Parashewanella spongiae: one gene and its partner. The protein of the gene in region 2 binds, or shares a complex with, the protein of the main gene of each other region. Links are inferred from orthologs where the notes say so. Each region holds a gene or a part of one and is shown on either strand. Other genes may lie near its edges.

Evidence for each region. Proteins that work in one complex are often made in the same cells at the same time.
Region 1: the proteins of lolE (region 2) and lolA are in contact, whole or in part, in a cryo-EM structure (PDB 7ARM), measured with the Escherichia coli proteins. The link is inferred for Parashewanella spongiae from one-to-one orthologs.

The regions. Positions count from the first base shown.
Region 1 is NZ_CP037952.1:2,853,282-2,856,464, forward strand. Bases 402-3,183 are described here. They hold lolA (outer membrane lipoprotein periplasmic chaperone LolA), read right to left. Parts: upstream 2,229-3,183; coding sequence 1,575-2,228; downstream 402-1,574. Other genes in these bases: E2I05_RS11150 (replication-associated recombination protein A), read right to left, coding at 402-1,565; E2I05_RS11160 (DNA translocase FtsK), read right to left, coding at 2,237-3,183. Outside these bases: fluoride efflux transporter CrcB, read right to left, coding at 1-241; more of E2I05_RS11150, read right to left, coding at 234-401. UniProt on the Escherichia coli protein: Participates in the translocation of lipoproteins from the inner membrane to the outer membrane.
Region 2 is NZ_CP037952.1:1,765,732-1,773,787, forward strand. What follows is about bases 2,923-5,921. They hold lolE (lipoprotein-releasing ABC transporter permease subunit LolE), read left to right. Parts: upstream 2,923-3,794; coding sequence 3,795-5,048; downstream 5,049-5,921. Other genes in these bases: E2I05_RS06780 (lipoprotein-releasing ABC transporter permease subunit), read left to right, coding at 2,923-3,056; lolD (lipoprotein-releasing ABC transporter ATP-binding protein LolD), read left to right, coding at 3,061-3,795. In the rest of the region: E2I05_RS06770 (ankyrin repeat domain-containing protein), read left to right, coding at 1-1,117; E2I05_RS06775 (hypothetical protein), read right to left, coding at 1,157-1,735; more of E2I05_RS06780, read left to right, coding at 1,830-2,922; E2I05_RS06795 (DUF2062 domain-containing protein), read right to left, coding at 6,133-6,636; E2I05_RS06800 (DNA internalization-related competence protein ComEC/Rec2), read left to right, coding at 6,677-8,056. UniProt on the Escherichia coli protein: Part of an ATP-dependent transport system LolCDE responsible for the release of lipoproteins targeted to the outer membrane from the inner membrane.

The DNA of each region.
Region 1 (3,183 bases), 1.1 Mb from region 2 along the record:
TGGAAAAAGTTGTCAGCGCACCCAGCATTCCAACACCAAAAAAGGCTTTGTAGTCTGGCGGTACATGTGAAACTTCACCAAGAGTAAAAATTAATCCCATTAAAAACGAACCGATTACATTAACTAACAGTGTACCAAAAGGAAAACCGGTTCCAAACACTTGAATCATAAATATTGAGATCAAATATCGTAAAGTGGCACCGATTGCACCGCCCACAGCAACAAAGAGCACGTTAATCATAACGTTTTCTCTCACTTATAAGGTCAAGTTCTGATAATTGCTCTAATTTTGATTGGATTCGTTTTTCAAAACCATGACTTGTAGGGTGATAAAGTTTTACATCCTTAAACTCTTCTGGGAAATAATTCTCACCTGCTGCATAGCTATTTGGCTCATCATGAGCGTAACGATACTCAGCACCATAACCTATATCTTTCATCAAGTTGGTAGGTGCATTTCGAAGATGAATTGGTACTGGCTTGTCTCCACCATCTCTTGCTAATGCTCTGGCCGCTTTAAAAGCGGTATAAACGGCATTACTTTTTGGTGCGCTGGCTAAATACAAAACAGCTTGCGCGATAGCCCGCTCCCCTTCACTTGGGCCAACACGATGAAAACAGTCCCATGCATTAAGAGCAACTGTCATTGCATTTGGATCGGCGTTGCCTATATCTTCAGAAGCAATAGCAAGAAGCCTACGGGCAACGTATAAGGGATCACCGCCACCTTCTAATATTCTACAAAACCAATACAAAGCTGCATCTGGGGCTGAACCTCTGATTGACTTGTGCACAGCAGAGATTAAATCGTAAAATTGGTCGCCCTTTTTATCGTAATTTGCAACTTTATGCCCTGCTACTTCGTTAAGCAACTGAGATGTCAGCTCAGCGCCATCACTCACCATGTCCGCCATGAGTTCGAGTAAATTTAGCGCTCTGCGACCGTCACCATCGCTCACATGTGCTAATTTTTTTAGTGTATCAGTTGAGAGTATTAACTTTCTTTGACCTAGCCCTTTTTCGTTATCTTCATTAGCTTGTCGTACAAGTAACAATACTTCATCATCAGTAAGTTTTTTAATTAAATAAACTCTCGCTCTTGATAACAAGGCTTTATTAATTTCAAATGAAGGATTCTCGGTGGTTGCACCAATAAAAATAACGGTTCCATTTTCGATGTAAGGTAAAAAAGCATCTTGTTGGCTTTTGTTAAATCTATGAACTTCATCGACAAATAGTAGTGTTTGTTGACCACGGGACTGAGCAATAGATTGCGCCTGTTCGATAGCAGCACGAATATCTTTAACACCCGCAGAAACGGCTGAAATACGTTCAACATGTGCATTGGTATAATGAGCTATCAACTCTGCTAAGGTCGTTTTTCCTGTGCCTGGCGGCCCCCAAAAAAGCATAGAATGAGCTTTACCATTTTCTAGCGCTTTACGTAGAGGCTTATCCACTCCCAAAATGTGCTCTTGACCAATATATTGCTCAATACTTTCAGGTCGCATTCTCGCTGCAAGAGGCCTAAAATCTGGAGAAAAGTCTAATGACAAACTACTCACTACTTGTGCCTACTGGATCTTTTTTGCACGTTGATCATCAACATCAACATTATCTGGAATAACAAAGTTAAAAATTGACCTTTCTTCTTCATTAAGATTACGTTGCTCAGTTAAATCAAAAGTGCTGATGTTGCCTTGAGAATCAAATATAGCGAACTTATTTAATCGGTTATGATTAAAACATGCATCCACTTTCACGACTGTCGAGTCTGAGAATTTTGGTGTAATTGAATAGCAGCTATCATCTTTTGGAGAACCTTTAGTAACTTCAGTTTTAGTGACCCTATAGTTAGACCATGTAGCCTCATCTCTATGGATCAATAATGTCATAGGAGATGTAGAAACGGCTTGCTCTAAATCTAGAATAGTGACTTCCTCAGCAAAAGGGTTATATAGCCAAACACTCTTTTCATTGGCAATGATCAGTGACTCATCAGGCTCAGTTAAATGCCAATATAGTTGATTAGGATAAGCTAAAGAAAAAATTCCTGAACCTTGTTGAATATTTTTATTATTAACATCCACTACATTTTGTGTGAATTTTGAATGAAGTGTTTTAACTTGATTAAGCTGCTGTTTTAATTCGTCCTTAGCGTCAGCATGAACTTGAGAAGAAAACACCACAAGTGATGTAAAAAAAAACTGACCTATAATTTTTTTCATTTTGTACCCTAATAATCATTTTTCGGAGGTGGTGGAGCTAAAACTTCACGATTGCCATTGTTACCAGGTGAACTTACCACGCCTTGTGTTTCCATAGATTCAATAATTCTTGCCGCACGGTTATAGCCTATTTTAAACTTTCGCTGAACACTAGAAATAGAGCCACGTCTAGTCTCTGTGACAAATGCAACCGCCTCATCATAAAGCGCATCAATGTCTTCTTCTGATTCAGAGCTTTCACCAGGTAAAAGTACTTCGCCACCTTCGCTTGATCCATTCAAAATGTCATCAATATATTGAGGTTTTCCACGGGCTTTCCAATCACCGACAACTTTATGTACTTCATGATCATCAATAAATGCACCATGTACACGAATGGGAACCGATGTGCCTGGTGGCAGATACAGCATATCACCCATTCCAAGCAGTGTTTCAGCGCCTTGCTGATCAAGAATTGTACGAGAGTCAATTCGAGACGACACTTGAAACGCAATACGCGTTGGAACATTAGCTTTAATGAGACCTGTTATCACATCTACAGATGGTCGCTGTGTCGCAAGAATAAGGTGTATACCAGCGGCACGGGCTTTTTGTGCGATTCTAGCAATAAGTTCTTCAACTTTTTTCCCAACAATCATTATCATGTCCGCAAATTCATCGACGATAACAACAATAGAAGGTAGTTTTTCTAAATCTGGAGCGTATTCTTCAAGCCCATCGTTTGGCTTCCAAAGCGGATCTTTTATTGGCTCTCCTTGCTCTTTCGCCAATGCTATTTTGCTGTTATAACCTTTTAAATTTCTCACGCCTAACGCTGACATTAGCTTGTATCGACGCTCCATTTCCCCCACACACCACCGTAGTGCGTTAGCGGCTTCTTTCATGTCGGTAACTACATCACATAATAAGTGTGGAATTCCTTCATAAACTGAGAGTTCGAGCATTTTTGGGTCAA
Region 2 (8,056 bases):
ATCGCTTGAAATCATTGATCTGGTTTTAGCTCAAAAAACAACCTACTGTTCAGAGAATAAAAAAGGTGAAACACCTTGTCATTGGGCTATAGGGTTAGAAGATGAGTCAATGAGAATGAAAGTATTTTTAGCTTCAAAAGAGTTAGTTAATCAAATAACACATACAGGTTACGCGCCAATTCATTTAGCTGTTTTAAGGGGGAATATAGCGCTTGTGGAACAATTATTATCTTTAGGTGTAGAAACAGAAACGCAGACCAATATAGTGAAAGCTGGCAGTGGTTCACAACATTCGGATGGTCTATTACACCTAGCTGTTAGGCATGACAAGCAAGAGATGCTCGAATGGCTTTTACAAACTGATTTTGGAAAAGAACAATTGCATATTGCAAATGAGCAAGGCGCAACACCAGTGTTGCTGGCAGCCATGCAGGGGACAATCAGTGCAGTAAGCATCTTGATTAAAGCTGGAGCGAAAGTAGGGCGCAACGATCGCGAACTCGAAGGAAGAAACGCTCTACATTTATCCGCAATGAATGAACGTTTAGACGTTTTTAATTTTTTCTGGGACCAACCACAGTTTTATAAAAAGGATAAAGATAAGAAGAATAAAGATTTAGTTAAAATTGCTATTTCTTGTGAACGCCCTGAAACTTTAAAAGTTATGTTAGCTAGCTCGCATTTTGACCCTCTCGAATATGATAAAAATGGACAAAATTACCTTCATTATGCCGCCGGTTCAAGATCTCCTAAATGTGTCGCTGTGCTAGGGAAAAAAGTACAGGAACTGGGAGGGTTACAACGGCGAATAACAAACCTTACATCAGGTGATAGCAATAAAACTGCTTTAGAAATTGCTTTAACATATAGACGAAGCGAAAATGTTGAGATTTTAAAAGAACTGCTAATGGATTCGAGAAGAGTCCAAAGACTTGTTAAAACACAAACACCAAGTCATTCTGTTAAAACAGAAAATTCGCCTAAAATACAGGATTACTATGCAATACAAAACAGTCTACTAGGGTATTTCCCTATCACTGGAAACCCATGTGCTGATCACTTGTTAAATGATCAAATTTGGCAAAGCACACAGGCAAGGATACATCATGGTCGGTGATATTAAACAAATGTTTTTATCCAAAACCGACAATAATGGTTATTGCTGTCGGTTTTGACTTCGTTTTTTCAGCATCTTTTGTTGCACACTTAAGCTTGCTTTCACGAGTAGTTCAACATCAGCTTCTATAATTTGCTGAAAACTCAATGTTAACACCCATTTGTTTGCTTCATTTGGATGCGGTTGGCAATCATCGACCGATGTTATCGCTAATAATGCAATCAGTTCATCTCGAATAAATACAGTCGATTTATAATGTTGGCCTATTTGAGCAGAAAAGTCGGTTAATACTTCAATTCCACCGCCACCAAACTTTAACCCGAGGGCTGGCTCACCATCTTGAGGTTCGCTTTCGAGAACGTATTGCAAGATGAGGTCAATTTTTTTTGATTGCAGTTTGAGGTAATCAACGACTGACTTAGTGTCACTTTCAAGTTGTCGGAGTTGCATCAAGCAGTTTGATTCAACATTTTTAACTTCACTGAGTAACTGTAATCCAATAGATTGCAGTCCTTGGAGTTCATTTTCTGTGGGTAATCCCTGATCTTTAGGCCAAAGTGTTAAAAAAGCCTTGAAGGAATGAGGCACGCTGAAATACGGGTTAGAGTCGTCGGTCAAGATTTGCCTCTTTATTTATGGGGATAATATCCTTATTATCGTGCCTATCTATATGATTTAGCAAGTTCGACGCACAGGATATCACTCATCTTCCATGAATTTTAAATTCGTTACTTATGTCGGTTATCGTTATTGGCGTTCTAAAAAGTCAAATAGCTTTGCATCTTTCATTACTTTTTTTGCGGTTACTGGGATCTTTCTTGGGGTTGCATCATTAATTATTGTCAGTTCAGTTATGAACGGCCTCGAAGGACAATTGAAAAATAAATTGCTAGGCTCTATCCCGCAGTTAACCATAAAAACAGTCGACCCTATTGATAATTTGAATGATAGATCATCAAAAATCATAAATTTGCCTCATGTGTTAGGCTTAGCGCCCAGTGTAGCGACTGAAGCTATGGCTCAATCACCCAGCACGATATCAGCTGTTCAACTGTATGGAATGTTTCCTCGGGATGCCGAATTAGTCGCTAGCGTAAGTGAGCATATCTACCCAGGGTCAATGGAAGATCTTGTTTCGGGTAAATACAGAATTATTTTAGGTGGTGAATTAGCCAGAAGACTCAAAGTCTCGATTGGTGAGCAAGTTCGCTTGCTAAGTGGTGATGGCGTTATCTATTCACCGATTGGACCGGTTCCCAGTCAGAGGAAATTTACCCTTGTTGGTATTTTTGAAACTGGCTCTCAAGTTGATGCACATGTTGCCTACGTGCATTATAAAGATGCACGTCGATTAACCAGAAAACAACCAAGTGAAGTCAATGAGCTTAGAGTATTTCTTGATGATCCATATAAAACATCGGTATTAGAGGATCAAATAAGGAAAGTATTTGATAAGCAACAAGTGTCAATAACAGATTGGCGTAGCACTTACGGCAGTTATTTCGCAGCGGTTAGGATGGAAAACAATATGATGTCCTTGATGTTGAGCCTAATCATTTTAGTAGCCGCTTTTAATATCATTTCGTCGCTGGTTATGATGGTGATTGATAAAACTACAGATGTTGCAGTATTGAAAACTCAAGGGTTATCTACAGCAAATGTAATGGGCGTATTTATGATCCAAGGGACATTCAATGCAATTTTAGGCCTAATAGCTGGCTTGGTTGTCGGTGTGATCATCAGTTTAAACTTGAATGACATTTTATCAGTAATGGGCATTTCAATATTGGGCGTTGGCCAAAGTTTGCCTGTTGTGATAGAAGGCCACAGACTTTTGGTTATTGGTATTGGTACCTTGGCGATTAGTTTGTTAGCAACAATATACCCAGCGCTAAGTGCAGCTAAAGTTGAGCCTGCAAATGCATTACGACATGAATAAATAAATGGATAAATTGATGAAACAGCAAGCCATATTAGAAATCGAAAATGTCTGTAAAAGCTATCATGATGGTGATGTTACTACTCAGGTATTAAAAAACGTCAATCTGACCGTTTATTCGGGCGAGCAATTAGCAATTGTAGGTAGCTCTGGATCGGGTAAAAGTACTTTACTTCATATTATGGGTACCCTTGATAAACCAACAAGTGGTAAAGCAATGCTTGAAGGAGAAGATCTATATCAAGCAACTGCAGCTCGGAAAAATCAAATTCGCAATCAAGATCTTGGTTTTATTTATCAGTTTCATCATTTATTGCCTGAGTTTTCTGCGGTAGAAAATGTGGCAATGCCAGCTTTGATTCAGGGAGTCAACCGCTCCCATGCGCTTGAAAAAGCAAAAAAACTGTTAGTTAGAGTTGGGTTATCCCATCGGTTGAATCACATTCCTGCTGAGCTATCTGGTGGTGAACGTCAACGAGTAGCAATTGTTAGGGCACTGATTAATTCTCCAAAGTTAGTACTTGCTGATGAGCCTACAGGTAATTTAGATGCAAAAAGTGGTGAAACCATCTATCAGTTGATTCAAGAGTTGGCTGAGCAACTTGGTACTGCATTTGTTGTTGTAACCCATGACAACCAGTTGGCTTCAAAAATGGATAGACAACTACAAATGAAAGATGGCAGTTTGCAAGAAACTACATTACAGCATAATGAGTTAGCTGTAGAAGGTGCCAACTAATGAGTCGTAGTTTGGCATTAACAGTAGGATGGCGGTTTTATCGGGCTAGGCAGTCAAATAAATTTATCAGCTTTATCGCATTTGCATCCACGGCGGGCATAGCATTAGGTGTTGGTGTATTAATTGTTTTGTTATCGGCAATGAATGGTTTTGAGAAAGCGCTTGAAGAGCGACTTCTTGGCGTAACACCTCATGCTGAACTAATTGGTGTAAATGCGCCAATTGATGACTGGCAACGGCTTATTGATGATGCAAAAAAAATACCGGGTATCGCGGCGGCGGCACCGTTTATGAAAATAAATGGATTAGTACAAAAAAAGGGTGGTTTTCAAGCCATTCAACTTGTCGGCATAGATACTCAGCTTGAAGGTGCGGTTTCAACTCTGCCTCAATTTACGGATAAAGTAAGTTGGAATAGTCTTGGTCCAAAACAAGGTAATCATGTCATTGTTGGTAGGAGTCTGCTTAAAAAGCTCAATTTGGAGATAGGCGATACATTGGCATTGTACGTGCCAAAACAAGTTTCTGGTTCATCAAGTAATTTTGCATCAGCTAAAAGTCACCGATTCGTCATTACAGGCACGTATACGCTGGGTGGAGAACTAGAGTCTACTACAGCTTATATCCCCATGGACTATTCTCAGAGTTTACAGGGGTTTGGTAATGAAGTGTCTGGCGTGCGCTTAAAAATGGATGATGTTTTTATGGCTCCTCGATTGGTAAGGCAATTAGGCTATAGCCAAGAACAGATAGTAAATATGCTGGATTGGACGAGAACTCAAGGTCATGTTTATCAAGATATTCAACTTGTTCGATTAGTCATGTATTTAGCTTTAGCCTTGGTTATTGCCGTTGCGTGTTTTAATGTGGTTTCAACCCTAGTGATGTCAGTTCGAGATAAGCAATCTGAAATTGCAATATTAATTACAATGGGGTTAAGTCGCTCGTCAGTCATGCAAGTTTTTATGGTGCAGGGCACGTTAAACGGAATTATTGGTTGTAGTATCGGTGCTTTCATTGGTGTGATTTTAGCGTTAAACCTAAGTGCACTTGCGAAACAAATAGAAGAATTATTTAATGTACAGATTATTTCTGGCGATGTTTATTTTATTGATTTTCTTCCATCTGAGCTGCAGTGGAATGACGTTTATATTTCAGTCGGGTTGGCATTAGCAATGAGCCTGTTATCAACACTCTATCCGGCGTGGAAAGCCACTAAAGTAGATCCGGCTGAAACTTTATCTGGTGGATAAGTCAATATGGACACTAGCACAGGGTTTAAGTAGAGTAGGCTACTTTAACCTAAAAACATCAGTTGAACGCTGAGTATACGCGTAACTATTTGAGCGATATGATGATTTTATCATCAAGGCTTTCATCCAATGAGTGAAGTGCTCTACGCTCACAAGCTTGCTAAAATGACTGCTATTTGCGTTGTAACTTTTGCAAGTAGAATAACTACTTGCTGCAAGCTACGCCTTACTATCAGCCATTTTTTCTACGCTTGAGAACGCAATCAACTGATGTTTCTAGCTTTAATGAACTGGTGATCTCTCCAAAATAATTCATTGAAAATATTAGTTACTATTTCGTCATACCAAGCATAGGCTGGTATCTAGGGGCTGTTTATCTTTCAGGATTAAATTTTGGGCTATTTGAGCATTTATCTGTTCAAGGCGTAAGCAGTGAAGCTTAGTCATCTAAGTAAACGGGTTACAACACAGAACAGTGAACGCTCAAAAGCATCTATGACAGCGTAAATAGGTCATTTCTACTGCGTTATCGCTTGCTTATTTGGAATACCAAACCGCACAAGCTCTGTCTTGTATAAAACGACCAATTTATCGCTGCAAAAATAATCACGAAAGATAAACAGCCCCCCTAGTGTCTTTGTAAAAATTAACAAAAATCACTGGATACTCACCTTTTGAGTATGACATAACGGTTTGAATTTACGTTATTATTAAACAGGCTTTATTTTCTTATCAAACATTAGGGTCTGTTGATCTTTTATGATTAAATTTTGTGCTATTTGAGCATTTATCTGTTTAAGGCGTGAGCAGTGATGCTTAGCCATCTAAGTGAGCTGGTCACAACACAGAACAGTGAATGCTCAAAAGCATCGAAGAAAGAGAGAGCGTAAATTGGTCGCTCTTTCTAAATAAAAGGTGCTGCGTTATCGTTTTCTTATTTGGAAACGAAGTAACGACAGTTTTGTATGTCGATAATAACCAAACCTCACAAACTCTGCCTTGCATAAAATAACCAATTTATCGCTGCAAAAACAATCACGAAAGATTAACAGACCCTAGACGGGAGAACGATTTGTTGTTCCCCTTACTTTCTTCTCTTCCAGCGATTTACTACTGAAAAGCGCCATAACTGTTTAATGATAAAGTAGCTAATAATTGACGATGTGAAACCTAATACTAAACAACCCAGTAAGAATGGAGGGCCTATGGTTGATAAAGAATGTTCTAACCATTGCCAGCTTAGTTCAAACGTAAATTCTCCAATCGGTTGATTGAGTAGTTTAGTACCAAGCCAATAAGCCGCATAAAATAGAAATGGCATGGTAAATGGGTTAGTAAGCCAAACTAATGCAACTGATAACGGCAGGTTAACGTTAAAAAATATGGCTAAAGCCGCTGCCATGATCATTTGAAAAGGAATAGGAGTCCAAGCGCAAAATAAGCCAACGGCAAATGCTCCAGGTGCCGATTTTCGATTTAATGCCCACAAGTTTGGATTGTGGAGCAAGCTCCCAAATATCCTTAAATGTTTATGCTCACGGATGCTGTGAGGGTCTGGCATAAATTTTTCAATAAATTTCTTTGGCATAATGCTACTGCTAGTTTAACTTAATGTAATGAATCGATTTATGTTTGGCTTTTGTGCCACTTCATTATCAGCGATTTTTTGGCATTCGCTGCTGCCGTTTGAATTTTTTGTCCCAGTAATAATGTTGTTAGCTATTATTCTCTATTACCGAGTATGGCTGCTTTCTGGCGCCATAATTTCACTCTTATGGCTTAGTGTTTACAGCCACTTCTTATTGAGTTTTCAAACAAAAAACGACTTAAATGAACTCAAAGTTAAAGCTGAAATCATATCACTTGTCACCCAAAACAGCGACTGGCTTTCAGCAGATATTGCGTTAATTCAACCAAATGTAACTTTTTTGCCCAGAAAAAAACTCAGGATTTCTTGGCGAACTACGCAAACCGTAAAAGTTGGGCAAGTGTACCAATGGCAATTAAAGCCTAAAAGTATTACTGGGATATTAAATAAAGGCGGTTTTAATCAACAAAAGTATTATCTGAGTCGACATATTTTTGCTAAAGCTAATGTGAAAAGTGCGGAACTTACCGGTGAACAACAAAGCTTGAGGCAGCAACTTCTTTTTAGCTTGAGTAAAGCGCTTGGTAAATTCAATAATAGTGACTTAATGTTGGCTCTGCTTTTAGGTGATAAATCTCAGTTTTCAAACCATCGCTGGGAAACATTACGGCAAAGCGGAACTGGGCATTTAGTTGCCATTTCAGGGCTACATCTTTCAGTGATAAGTGCGTGGCTGTTTTTGTGTTCGTTTTGGTTTATGACGCGGTTGAGACAGGCTCAAGGGAAGTCAAATTTAGTATTCGCAATTGTTGTTTCTTGTTTTGGTGCCTTATTCTATGCGTATTTAGCTGGTTTTGCTATTGCAACTCAGCGTGCATTAATTATGTTGCTTGTTGTCATGGGACTTGCTCTATTTCGGCGTTTTTCGTCGCCATGGGAAAGATTGTTGATGGCGTTGTTTGTTATTCTTATTATTGATCCATTAGCAGTGCTTAGTGCTGGGCTATGGCTTTCGTTTACGGCTCTAACACTTATTCTGTTAAGTATCAGTCATTATCAAAAGTCTCGTTCTATAGGGAAAAATACTTATCAAAAAATTAGAGTTCGTCTAAAGCAATTTATACTCATTCAGTTATGTTTATCTATTGGTTTAGGGCTGTTAGGTGCATTACTTTTTGGTGGAATGAGTGTTCACAGTATTTGGGTAAACCTGCTTGTGGTACCTTGGTTTAGTGTTGTAGTCATTCCTTTAGCTTTCATTAGCCTTATTATTTGGTGCGTGGGCCGATTGTTAGGATTGAACTGGGATTACGGCTTTGAGCTGACAGATTTAAGTCTTCAACCTTTTAGCTGGATAGTCGAACAAGTCCATAAGTTGCCATTCAGTTGGGTTCATTTCTCTGAAGTATTAATTATTCCA